2 linked regions of the Hyalangium ruber genome follow. The protein of the gene in region 2 binds, or shares a complex with, the protein of the main gene of each other region. Links are inferred from orthologs where the notes say so. Each region holds a gene or a part of one and is shown on either strand. Other genes may lie near its edges. The genes, in order: dnaG and dnaB.

What was found.
Region 1: the proteins of dnaB (region 2) and dnaG are in contact, whole or in part, in a crystal structure (PDB 2R6A), measured with the Geobacillus stearothermophilus proteins. The link is inferred for Hyalangium ruber from one-to-one orthologs. Residues at the interface, in WP_033016901.1 of Geobacillus stearothermophilus: Ser13, Glu15, Ala16, Gln18, Glu91, Leu92, Asp94, Ala95, Val96, Pro97, Thr98, Ala99, Ala100, Asn101, Tyr104, Tyr105, Ile108; in WP_049624496.1 of Geobacillus stearothermophilus: Lys456, Leu457, Leu458, Pro459, Ala460, Asn463, Ala464, Leu467, Leu535, Leu536, Ile537, Ala538, Gln544, Glu545, Asp548, Tyr549, His552.

Annotation. Positions count from the first base shown.
Region 1 is NZ_JAXIVS010000011.1:234,198-237,058, forward strand. It holds dnaG (DNA primase), read right to left. Parts: upstream 2,414-2,861; coding sequence 587-2,413; downstream 1-586. Other genes in the region: rpoD (RNA polymerase sigma factor RpoD), read right to left, coding at 1-498; SYV04_RS29200 (GatB/YqeY domain-containing protein), read right to left, coding at 2,730-2,861. UniProt on the Escherichia coli protein: RNA polymerase that catalyzes the synthesis of short RNA molecules used as primers for DNA polymerase during DNA replication.
Region 2 is NZ_JAXIVS010000032.1:1,204-10,810, reverse strand. The notes cover bases 662-3,648. They hold dnaB (replicative DNA helicase), read left to right. Parts: upstream 662-1,460; coding sequence 1,461-2,837; downstream 2,838-3,648. Other genes in these bases: SYV04_RS43270 (Ca2+-dependent phosphoinositide-specific phospholipase C), read left to right, coding at 2,978-3,648; rplI (50S ribosomal protein L9), read left to right, coding at 845-1,288; rpsR (30S ribosomal protein S18), read left to right, coding at 662-814. Also shown: rpsF (30S ribosomal protein S6), read left to right, coding at 1-349; more of rpsR, read left to right, coding at 401-661; more of SYV04_RS43270, read left to right, coding at 3,649-4,510; SYV04_RS43265 (TIGR01777 family oxidoreductase), read left to right, coding at 4,555-5,544; SYV04_RS43260 (YdeI/OmpD-associated family protein), read left to right, coding at 5,544-6,143; SYV04_RS43255 (hypothetical protein), read right to left, coding at 6,474-6,629; SYV04_RS43250 (hypothetical protein), read left to right, coding at 6,703-6,831; SF1B family DNA helicase RecD2, read right to left, coding at 6,828-9,113; SYV04_RS43240 (VOC family protein), read right to left, coding at 9,208-9,607. UniProt on the Escherichia coli protein: The main replicative DNA helicase, it participates in initiation and elongation during chromosome replication. Travels ahead of the DNA replisome, separating dsDNA into templates for DNA synthesis.

The sequences.
Region 1 (2,861 bases), on a different replicon or contig from region 2:
CTGGGCGGCCTTCTGCGCGTCGACGATCTCGATGTCGTTGTCGCCGAACATGCTCATCACGTCGTCGATCTGATCCGACGACACGATGTCCGCGGGCAGCGCGTCATTCACCTCGTCATAGGTGAGGAAGCCCTTCTCGCGACCAGCGGCCAGCAGGTCCTTGACCTCCTTGCGCTCGGCGATGGCCTCTTCCTCGACTTCGTCCTCGACGGCGTCGGGATCAACCTCGACGGCGGCGGCAGCCTCCTCCGCGGCCTCCTCGGGATCCACGTCATCGCCCGTGGCCTCGGTGACGGCCTTGCGCTTCTTGAGCTTCTCGATGGCCTTCTCAGTGGCCTCCGCGCTCGCGGCCGCCTCTTCCGCTGCAGCAGCCGCGGCCTTGGCTCCCTTCGCCGCCGCGGCACTGTCCGCCGGGCCCTTCTTCTTGCGGATCGTCGGTTCCACCTTCTTCTTGGTGGGCTTCACGGCGGACCCCTTCGCGGGCTTCTGCGTCGGCATTCGGGTACTTCTCCTTAGAAAACAGGTGCTTGGCCTGGAGCGAGCCGGCCGATCTACAGCAAAGTACTAGATAGTTACAAACGCGAACTCAAACCGGTTGCACTGGGGCCTTTGTTCCCGTAGGCGCGGGCTTCAACTCGTCGAGGACGCGCTTCTTCAGGGCGAGCAGTTCGATTCGCTCGGTGAGCAGCCGCCGGGTCTCCTCCGTGAGGTCGTACGCGCCAGGAGCCTGCTTCGTGGCCTTCTCTATATAGCCAAGCTGCTCGTCGATTCGCCGCAGCATCAGCTTGCGGCACACGGTGAGGAACGTCTGCTCCAGGGCGGCGCCGGCCTCGGGAAGCTGACGCAGGGCCACTTCGATGGCGCGTTTGACGGGCTCGGCCGCCTCGAACAGCGCATCTTCCACGCCCTGTCCGGACGTGGCGTGGGCCAGCACCACCCGCAGTCCGGTGTGGGATAATTCATCACCCGTGCGGAAGGAGTCGCGGGCCATCAAGCGAGGCTCACGCAGGGTGGCGGCGACGTACATGGCCTCCAGGGCATCCGGAGGGCGCACGGGGGCCGGGCGGGCCGCGGGCGGGCGCTGGGCGCCGGGGGCTGCCTGAGCGGGCGCGCCTGGCTTGGGCACGGGCTTCGTGGCGGGCTTGGGGCGCAGGGCCCCTTCGAGATCTCCCGCGGGCAGGCCGAAGTGGGAGCCGACGGCGTTGAGGAAGGCCGAGCGCACCAGTCCCATGGGGAGCTGGGCCGCCATCGGCTTGAGGCGCTCGAGCGCCGCCATTTTCTCCTCGAAGCTCGCCTGGGCACCCTGCGGAAGGACACTGGCGAAGATGTGGGAGGTCAGCGGCCGCGCTCCTTGGAGGAGCCGCTCCACTCCGTCCGAGCCTTCTCGACGCGCGAAGGTGTCCGGATCATCCCCCTGAGGCAGCAGGGCTACCCGAGCGGCTGCTCCGGCAGCGAACAGGGGACCGGCCAGTCGCTCGACCGCGTTGAGGCCGGCCTGGTCCCCGTCCAGCAGGAGGATCAGGTCGCGCGCCTCGGCGCGGCGCAGCAATTGGAGGTGGCCGGGGGTGAGGGCGGTGGAGCAGAGGGCCACGGCGTGGCGCACCCCTACCTGGTGCAGGCCGATGCAGTCGAAGTAGCCCTCCACGAGGACGGCGGCCTTGCGCTTGCGGACCTCGTCCCGGGCCTGATCCATGCCGTAGAGCGTCTCGCTCTTGTTGTAGAGCTGGGACTCCTTGGAGTTGAGGTACTTGGGGCCCTCTTCAGCGCCCACCAGGCGGCCGCCGAAGCCGATGGGGCGACCTTCCGGGGCGCGGATGGGCACCATCAGACGGCTGCGGAAGAAGTCGTAGTAGCCCTCCGCGTTGGGGCGGCGCTGGACGAGGCCGGCCTTCACGCCCCAGTCCACCATGCCGGCGCGCGTGAGCTTGTCCGCCAGCACGCTCCAACCACTGGGAGTCCAGCCGAGCCCGAAGGCCTGGGCCGTCTCCTCGGAGACGCCACGATTGGCCAGGTACGCCCGGGCAGCGCGGCCCTCGTCCTGCCACAGCAGCGCTTTGAAGTGCTCGGCGGCGAGGTCCGTGACTTCCTTGAGCTGCTGGCGCTCGCGGGCCCCCGGATCCTGGGCGGCCTCGATGTCCACGCCGACCTCGCGGGCCAGGTCCTTCACCGCGTCCACGAAGGTCTTCCCCAGGTAGCGCTGGACGAAGGACACCGCGTCCCCGCTCGCGCGGCACCCGTGGCAGAAGTAGAAGCGCTTCTCGGGCACCACGTAGAAGGAGGGCGTCTTCTCCTGGTGGAAGGGGCAGCGGCCCTTGAACTCGCGCCCGGACTTCTTGAGCTCCACGTGGCGCGAGATCAGGGAGACGATGTCCACCCGGTCGAGGATTTCTTCGATCTTGTGCTCAGGGATCACGCGGCCCCCCTCGGCTGGAGGTGAGTGCCACGAAGCATGCCCCAAGGCTCCGACGCCCCGGGTGGGTTGCATTGGCGCATGGCGCCTTTGAATCTAGTGCCTGTGCCCCACCAGGGAAGCCGGGCCGGGGCAGGGCCGCGCCGGCATGGGACCTGGGCGGTATTCTCCAGCGGGGTGGGCACAGGTACGGCTCCTCCCGCCCGCAGACGCCGAAAAGTAGGCGCGAAACGGGCAGGGAGTAGCCATTAACGGGAGATCGACGGGAGGGCAAGTTCACCCCCCCGGATCAGCCGAAGGCCGAAAGCTTGCTGAATGATCAGGACAGCTTGGCCAGCTGCGCCTTGACCTCGTCGGACACCGCCCGGCCCTCGGCGCGGCCGGCGATCTTGGGCTGCAGGGCCTTCATGACCGCGCCCATGTCCTTGGCGCTCTTGGCGCCCACGGCGGT
Region 2 (9,607 bases):
TGGCAAGGTGATTCGCTTCACGGTGTGGGGCAAGAAGAAGACGCTCTACCCCATCGCCAAGCAGCCCCGCGCCATCTACGTGCATACCCACTTCCTGGGTGACTCGAAGCTGGTGGCCGAGGTGGAGCGCAACCTGCGCAACCTCGACGAGGTGACGCGCTACCTGTCCGTGAAGATCGCGGACGAGGTGGACCCCGAGTCCCGTCCGGTGCTCGAGGACGTGAAGATGGCCGGCGACGTCGAGGAGACGCGTCCGGGGGCGAGCGCCGAGCGCGAGTCCGGTGGCTTCCGTGGCGAGGCTTCCGACGAGGGCGGCGACACCGAGGAGGAGACCGCCGAGGAGGCCTAACGGCCCTCCGGTCTTCCACGAACCCTTTCGAGTTCGAGGACAAGAACACTCATGAACGGTACGGATAACAAGACGGCTCCCTCGGGAGGCGCGCGCTCCGCGGGTGGTTTCGGTGGTGGTGGCGGCGGCGGTGGTCGCGGTGGCTTCGGCGGTGGTGATCGCGGCGATCGCGGTGGCGATCGGGACCGCGGTGGCGACCGGGGCGATCGCGGCATGGGCGGCGACGACGACAAGCGCGGCGGGCGCGGCTTTGGCCGCAAGAAGGTCTGCCGCTTCTGCGCCGAGCGCAACACCAAGGTGGACTTCAAGGATCAGGCGACCCTGAAGTACTTCGTCACGGAGCGCGGCAAGATCATCCCCCGCCGCATCTCCGGCAACTGCGCCAAGCACCAGCGCGAGGTGGCGGTGGCCATCAAGCGCGCCCGCGGCCTGGCGCTCCTCCCCTACAACGCGATGGTGGGCTAGTTCGCCCCGTCCGAATTTCGGAGAAATCACATGAAGGTCATTCTTCGTGAGGACATCGACGGTCTCGGCAAGTCCGGCGAGCTCGTCACCGTCAAGGACGGCTTCGGCCGCAACTACCTGCTTCCGCGCAAGAAGGCGGTGCTCGCCAACGAGCAGAACATCCGCCAGCTCGAGCACGAGAAGGGCGTCATCTCCGCGCGCAACGCCAAGCTGAAGGGCGCCGCCGAGGAGACCGCCAAGAAGCTGGGCTCCATCAAGGTCACCATCAAGCGCAAGGTCGGCGAGCAGGACAAGCTGTTCGGCTCCGTCACCGCGCTGGACATCGCCGAGGCGCTGGCCTCCCAGGGCCAGCAGGTGGATCGTCGCGGTCTGCACCTGCCCGAGCCCATCAAGACGGTGGGCACGCACGAGGTGGAGCTGCGCCTGCACCGCGATGTGGCTGCCAAGATCAAGGTCGACGTCGTCGCCGAGTAGGCGAAGGTATCGCACCTCACCGTAGCTTCAGGGCCGTCCGGACACCCGGGCGGCCCTGTTTTTTTGCGTGGGTTGCCGGCTCGAAGCAGGCTCCGGAGGGAGCAGGCAGGGAACCCATACGGGGGGGCGGATTCACCCCTGTCAGTCCTCCCAGTAAACTGTGAGCACTCTCATGACGAACGTCCTCGATGGTCGTGAAGGCCGGCGGGTCCACGAGGATCTCGCCGCGGAGCGCGCGGTGCTCGGCGCGGTGCTGGCCGACAACACGCTGATCGCCAGCGTGGCGGAGGCCGTCCACCCGGACGACTTCGCCAGCCCGGCCCACTCGGCCATCTTCGCCGCGATGCTCAAGCTGGACTCCACCCAGCGCCAGGTGGACCACCTGACGCTCGCGGAGGAGCTGAAGCTGGCGGGGCACCTGGCCACGGTGGGCGGTCCGGCCTACCTGATGGCCCTGGACCAGGGCGTGCCCCTGGCGCACAACGCCGTCCAGTACGCCAACATCGTCAAGGATCAGGCGCTGCGGCGGCGGCTGGTGGCGGTGGGCCGCGAAATCGTGGAGATGGCCAGCCAGGAGACGGGCGACGTCGAGGTCATCCTCGATGAGTCCGAGCGCCGGCTGTTCAACCTGGCCGAGAAGCGCCGCGAGGGAGACCTTCGGGCCGTCAGCGAGCTGATGGAGCAGACGCTGACTCTGCTCGACAAGATGAAGGCCTCGGCCTCGGGCGTGACGGGCCTGTCCACCGGCTTCGTGGACCTGGACATGCAGCTGACGGGTCTGCACGCCGGCGAGCTCATCATCCTGGCGGCGCGCCCGGGTATCGGAAAGACGTCGCTGGTGATGAACATCGCCATGCACGCGGCCCTCAACAAAGAGGACCCCAAGGCGGTGGCCATCTTCAGCCTGGAAATGCCCGCCGACCAGCTGCTGATGCGTCTGCTGGCCTCGAGCGCGCGCGTGGACATGAAGAAGCTGCGCGGCGGCCGGCTCACGGCGAACGACGAGGAGAAATTCCAGGAGATGGCCGGCGAGCTCTACAACGCCCCCATCTACATCGACGACTCTGGCGGCCTGTCGCCCTTCGACCTGCGCGCCAAGGCGCGGCGGCTCAAGCAGAAGGATCCCCGGCTGTCGCTGATCGTCATCGACTACCTCCAGCTGATGCACCAGAAGGGCAAGGTGGAGAGCCGCCAGTTGGAGGTGAGCGAGATCTCCCGCAGCCTCAAGCAGCTGGCCAAGGAGTTGGAGGTGCCGGTGATCGCCCTCAGCCAGCTCAACCGTAAGGTGGAGGAGCGCAAGGGCGGCCAGCCCATGCTCAGCGACCTGCGTGAGTCGGGCTCCATCGAGCAGGACGCGGACGTGGTGATGTTCATCCACCGCGAGGAGCCAGAGGAAGGCGAAGGGGGCGGTGAGCAGCGCGCGAGCTCCGTCATCCCCGTGGAGCTGATCATCGCCAAGCAGCGTAACGGCCCCGTCGGCTCGGTCCCGCTGGTGTTCCTCTCGGAGTTCACTCGCTTCGAGAGCCGCGCCCGGGGCGACTTCCAGTAGGAGCGCGTCAGGCGCCCGGGGCCATCCCCTAGACTGGGGGCATTGCGGACTCGTCGGTCGGTTCTGACGCGGAGGGGCTTCCCTCGGGGTGTGGCTCTCCTGCAAGGTGGAGGGCCCCCTCCCTCACGAAAGCCCCGGCCATGACGCTTCGCGCCCCCCTGCTGCTCGCGCTGCTGGCATCGTTCGCGCTCGTCCCCTCCGCCCACGCCCAACCCGCCTACAACGAGCTGCGCCAGAAGTCGTCCCACAACTCGTACCAGCGCCATGAGGCGGTGCTCGACCAGCTCGTCTACCACCGCATCCGCTCGCTCGAGTTCGACATCCACACCGGCAAGAGCGGCTGGTCCAAGACAGCGGGCAACTGGTTCGTCTACCACGACGACAACGAGCCGGAGACCACCTGCCACCGGCTCTCGGACTGCCTGGAGGAACTGCGCGCCTTCCACCTCGCCAACCCGAACCACGAGGTGGTGACGGTGTGGGTGGATCTCAAGGACCCCTTCGAGACGGGGCGCCTGCCTCAGGACCTGGATGCGCGCATCACCACGCACCTGCCGTCCGCGTGGCTCTTCAAGCCCTCGGACGTGATGGCGGCGTGCCCGGGAGTCAGCAGCCTGCAGGCGGCGCTGACGGGCGCCTGCACCTGGCCCACCCACACGGCGCTGCGGGGCCGCTTCGTCTTCGTCCTCACCGGTGGGGACGTCTCCTCGTCCACGAGCAAGCTCAACACCTATGTCTCCAACGGCACGACGGCCACCAGCCGCGTGGCCTTCATCGCTCCGGATCTGAAGAGCACCTCGGGCATTGGCACTCGGCAGTACGCCGTCTTCTTCAACATGGAGAATACCTACGCTCCCCTGTCCACGGACGTCCACCTGGCCAACTTCATTGGCCGGGTGTGGGGAGTGAATGACACGACGTCCTGGAGCCGGGCGGTCTCGCTCAACACCCACCACGTGGCCACGGACAAGGTGAGCTACCACATGGATCCGTGGGCGGTGACGCACAATGGCCTGGGCTGGCCCTTCCAGTGCCTGGAGGGCTGGCCCTGCGCGAGCAACCAGGAGGCGGTGGACAGCTTGGGCGTCGAGGTGGACTCGGGTGACATCTGGTCCTCGAGCGACAGCTTCCTGTTCGCGCACGAGAGCAACAGCGCGGTGACCACGACGACGTGGACGGCCTCGGTGTCGACGCCCAACAGCCACGTGGATGAGTGGGCCAAGGGGTGCCTGATGGTGCGAGCGGGCACCACGGCCACGGCGCGCTACTTCGCCATCTGCCGAGCGGCGGACAACCACAAGCTGCGCGTCCAGTACCGCACCAGCACGAGTGGCGCCTCGACCGCGGCGGAGGTGGACATTCTCCCGGCGGACACGGTGGACCAGGAGAGCCTCACCTTCCTGCGCCTCACGGTGCAGTACGACGGGGCGCAGACGTGCGCCTCGGGGTATGGCTCGCAGAACGGCTCGACGTGGAAGCTCATCGCCAGCCAGTGCTTCTCAGGACTGCTGGCGAACCAGGGGCTCGCGGTGAGCTCGCACGGAAGCGGCAAGGTGAAGCTGCTGTTCGGCAACGTGAAGCGCGACACCACGCTGTACCGGGCGGCCTCCTTCCCGAATAAGACGGCTATCGGCGGGGCGAGTTCCTGGCGAGTATTCGACGGGTTCTTCTAACCCCCTCGTCACCGCGAAGAGCCTGCCGACACTTGGGAGGACCCATGAAGATCGTGATTCCTGGAGGCACAGGGCAGGTGGGCACCTTGCTCGCCCGCGCGTTTCTCGCGCAGGGACATGACGTCGTCATTCTCAGCCGGAGCGGCAAGGGAGAGGCGCGCACCGTGCATTGGGACGGCCGCACTCTCGGCGCGTGGGCCCTGGAGTTGGACGGAGCCGACGCCGTCATCAACCTGGCCGGGAGGAGCGTGAACTGCCGCTATACACAGGAGAACCTGCGGGCGATGAAGGACTCACGCGTGGACTCGACGCGCGTGGTGGGCCAGGCCATCGCTCAGGCTCAGCGCCCGCCCCGGGTGTGGCTGCAGATGAGCACGGCGACCGTCTACGCGCACCGCTTCGAAGCCCCGAACGACGAGGCGACGGGCCAGCTCGGCGGCGACGAACCAGATGCTCCCAGTTACTGGCGGGTGAGCGTCGACATCGCGAAAGCCTGGGAAGAGGCGCAGCGAGAGGCAAACACCCCGCACACACGCAAGGTCGCGCTCCGCACCGCGATGGTGATGAGCCCGGACCGGGATGGCATCTTCGACGTGCTCCTGGGGCTCACACGCCGGCGGCTGGGGGGCGCGGCGGCCGGTGGTCGCCAGTTCGTCTCCTGGATCCACGACCGCGACTTCGTCCGCGCCGTCCAGTTCCTGCTGGAGCACGAGGAATTCGAGGGACCGGTCAACCTGGTCTCGCCGAATCCCCTTCCCCAGCGCGACTTCATGGCGGAGCTTCGTGCAGCGGCGGGAGTGGGGCTCGGGCTGCCCGCGACGAAGTGGATGTTGGAGATCGGCGCCTTCTTCATGCGAACGGATACGGAGCTGCTATTGAAGAGTCGCCGTGTGGTTCCTGGCCGCCTGCATGCAGCGGGTTTCACGTTCGAGTTTCCCGAATGGCCTCAGGCAGTTCGGGACCTCGTCAGTCGCTGGCAAACCACCGCTGGTTCAGAAGGTACGACGGCCCGCACAGAGCGAAAGGCAGACTGATGGCACCCGTCCAGGTTCGGGCTGAAAAGGTCCGTGAGTTCAAGGATGCCGAGAGCTTCTACAAGTGGCTCGGCAAGCACCACGACAAGGAAGACGAGCTCTGGATCAAGATTCACAAAGTGGATTCAGGGCTCCGATCGATCACCCCCAAGGAGGCCATTGACGTGGTGCTCTGTTGGGGCTGGATCGACGGGGTGCGCAAGGGGTTCGACGACAAGAGCTTTCTGCAACGGTATACGCCGCGCGGAAAGAAGAGCATCTGGAGCCAGATCAACGTCGACAACGTCGCCCGACTCATCAAGGAAGGCCGGATGACCCCGCACGGGCTCGAGGCCGTCGATGCCGCCAAGGCTGACGGCCGTTGGGATCGCGCCTACGGAAGCGGCAAGGACATGAAGATCCCCGACGATCTTCAAGCCGCGATCGATGCCAAGCCCAAAGCGAAGACCATGTTCGAAAAGCTCAGCGCGCAGAACCGGTTCGCCCTGGCCTTCCGGATCCACAACCTGAAGACCGAAGCCGGGCGGAAGAAGAAGATCGAGACCCTGGTCGCGATGCTCGAGCGCGGCGAGACGATCTACCCACAGCGCAAGAAATGAGCCTCCGGTGCGGCTGCAGGCATTCGCACCATGCGTCACGAACCAGCAACACGCCTTGTGCTACTCTTCCGCCTCTTTCTCTTCTCATCGGAGGCAGTCCATGAAGCATTTTCTGGGTGTCCAACTTCCGGCGATGTTCGCGGCGTCCCTTTTCGCGGTGGCCTGTGGAGGTCCAATGGAGGAAGCCTCCGAGTTGGAGGAAACGCAGACGCTCCAGAAGAGTGAGCAGGCATTGGCGACGCTAACCACGGGCATCGCGTTCTGCACCAACAAGGGGAACGGCCTCTTCGGGTGTTCGGGGGGAGCCAATGGAGGGACGCCTCCTTACGCTTACTCTTGGACGGGCAACCAATACGTCTCCATCACCCACGTCGCCACGGGCCCCTCGAACACACGAATCGACGGGTCCTGCACCATCGGCAGGCTGAACCAGGTGACACTGACCGTCACGGATTCCGTGGGCGCCACGGCTTCAGCGACGCGCAACGTTGCGTGCTCCCTTATCGCGCCCTAGGAGTTTGTTGAGGTAACGGGCGACGAGCCTGGCGGGTAGCAGAGCGTGCTGCGTGGCAACGTGCTCTCCACCGAGCACTCCTTCCCACAGGAGGACGGAGTGCATCGGCTGTCACTGGAGGGCTACGGCTACCGGTGGTTCCGCGTCGGTGAGCAGGACGACGCGAGGCGCTAGTCCCGCAGCCGCGCGGCGAGCCGCGTGAAGCGCTTCTGGGTTTCCCCATTTCGCACCGCGAGCCCCAGCGCCTTCTTGCTTCCCACCAGCACCACCAGCTTCCGGCCCCGCGTCACGCCGGTGTAGAGCAGGTTGCGCTGCAGCAGCGTGTAGTGCTGCGTGTGCAGGGGCAGCACCACACACGGGTACTCGCTGCCCTGCGACTTGTGCACACTGGTGGCGTAGGCGAGCACCAGCTCATCGAGGTCCGACCAGGCGTAGGCCACCGGTCGCCCGTCGTAGCGCACCACCAGCGCCTGCTCCTCGCGGTCGATGACCTCCACCCGCCCGATGTCCCCGTTGAAGACGTTGAGCTCGTAGTTGTTGCGCACCTGCATCACCTTGTCGCCCACCCGGAAGGTCCGATTGCCCCGGACGAGCTCCTCTCCGGAAGGGTTCAGGTGCTCCTGCAGCGCCGCGTTGAGGCTCGCGGTGCCAATGAGGCCCCGGTTCATCGGCACGAGCACCTGCACCTCGTCCACCGGGTGCAGGCCGAAGCGGCGCGGAATGCGCTCCTTCACCAGCGTCTTGACGGCCGCGAGGATGGCCTCGGGCTCCTCCTTCTCCACGAAGTAGAAGTCGGCCAGCGCGTCGGCGGGGGGCACCTGGGGCAGCTCGCCCTGGTTGATGCGGTGCGCGTTGGTGATGATGAGGCTGGCCTGCGCCTGGCGGAAGATGTGCTTGAGCCGCACCACCGGCACATGCCCGGAGGCGATGATGTCCTGGAGCACGCTACCCGGCCCCACGCTGGGCAGCTGGTCCACGTCCCCCACGAGCAGCAGCTGGCAGTGGGGCGGCAGCGCCTTGAGCACGCTGAGCATCAGCACGGTGTCCACCATGGACACCTCATCGAGCACCAGCACGTCGGCCTGGAGCGGGTTGTTCCGGTCGCGTTGGAAGCTGTGGGTGCGGGGGTTGTACTCGAGCAGCCGGTGGATGGTCTCCGCCTCGCGTCCCGTCGCTTCCCCCATCCGCTTGGCCGCGCGTCCCGTGGGGGCCGCGAGCAACAGCCGGCGGTCCTTCTTCTCCAGGATGGAGAGGATCGCGTTGACCAGCGTCGTCTTCCCCGTGCCCGGGCCGCCGGTGATGACCAGCACCTTGGCCACCATCGCCTGACGCACCGCCTCCTTCTGCTCGGGGGCCAGCGAGATGCCCTGGCGGGCCTCGGCCCAGGCGACGGCCCGCTCCACGTCCACCTCCAGGGGCCGCGCGGGCCAGGCGGCGAGCGCCCTGAGGAGGTTGGCGACGCCGATCTCCGAGACGTGCAGCGCCTTCAAGTAGACCGCCTCGCAGGCGTCCTCGGGGCGGGGGTGGGCCAGGGCGTTGACCCCCTCCACGGCGAGGTACTCGGCGGCGTCGAGCCGGGTGATGGCCGCCTCCACGAGCGCGGGCGTCACCTCCAGCATCTCCACCGTGCGCGCGCTGAGCTTCTCGCGCGGCGCGTAGAGGTGGCCGTCCTCGGAGAACTCGCGCAGCACGTGCAACACCCCCGCCTCGGCGCGCCTGGGCGAGTCCGGAGGCACGCCGAGCGACCGGGCGATGCGGTCGGCGGTGCGAAAGCCGATGCCGTACACGTCGATGGCCAACCGGTAGGGATTGTCCCGCACCACGTCCACCGCCCTGGCGCCGTACTGCTTGTAGACCTTCACCGCGAAGCTGGCCGGCACCTCGTGGGACTGCAGGAAGACCATCACCTGACGGATGTCGCGCTGCTCGGCCCACGTTTCGCGCAGGAGCTTGCGGCGCTTCTCCCCGAAGCCCTTCACCTCCGCCAGCCGCTCGGGCTTCGAGTCGATGATGTCCAGCGTCTCCAGGCCGAAGTGCTGCACCAGGCGCCTGGCCATCGCCGGGCCCACGCCCTTCACCAGCCCGCTGCCGAGGTACTTCTCGATGCCCACCAGCGTCGCCGGCTTCACCGTCGCGAAGGAGACGACGCGGAACTGTTCCCCGTACTTCCGGTCCTGCACCCACGAGCCGGTGAGGCGCAGGAACTCGCCGGGCTGGGCGCCCAGGAGGTTGCCCACGGCGGTGATGGGCTCCTTGCGACCGGGGAGCAACACCCGCACCACGCTCCAGGCGGCCTCCTCGTTGGCGTAGGTGATGCGCTCGAGGCTTCCCTCCACGGTGGTGGTGGGACGCTCAGGGGAGCTGGCCTCATGGGCCGAGGGGGCCCCATCCCGCGCGGAGGGCAGGATGCCCCCTACCTCGGCGGCGTACACCGGGGAGGAACGGGAAGCGGACATGGCGCCGGGAAATTATCAGGGCGCTGGCTCCCGAGGCAGTGGCAAGCCAGGCCCTGGTGAAGGAGGGCCGCCGAGCATGCAGCCGACCGCGTCCTCAGCGCGCCGGCTTCGGGACGTGCTGATCAATCAGGATGGGGTTGCCATCGGGATCGATGAGCATGAGGCTCGCGGGGCCGGTGGAGGATTCGTCGGCGGCGGAGGCGAGGGTGAGGCCACGGGCCTGGAGGGTCTTCTGGAGCTCGCGGACGTCGTCAAAGTCGGCGAGTGCAGTGGCGTTGCGGTCCCAGCCCGGATTGAACGTCAGGATGTTCTTGTCGAACATTCCCTGGAAGAGGCCGATGGTGCTGGTCTCGTTCTGCATGATGAGCCAGTTCTGGGCCTGGTCACCGCCGAAGACCCTGAAGCCAAGCTTCTCGTAGAACGCGCGGGAGGCGGCGAGGTCCTTGACGGCGAGGCTGACGGAAAAATTGCCGAGGCGCATGAGTGCGGCTCCT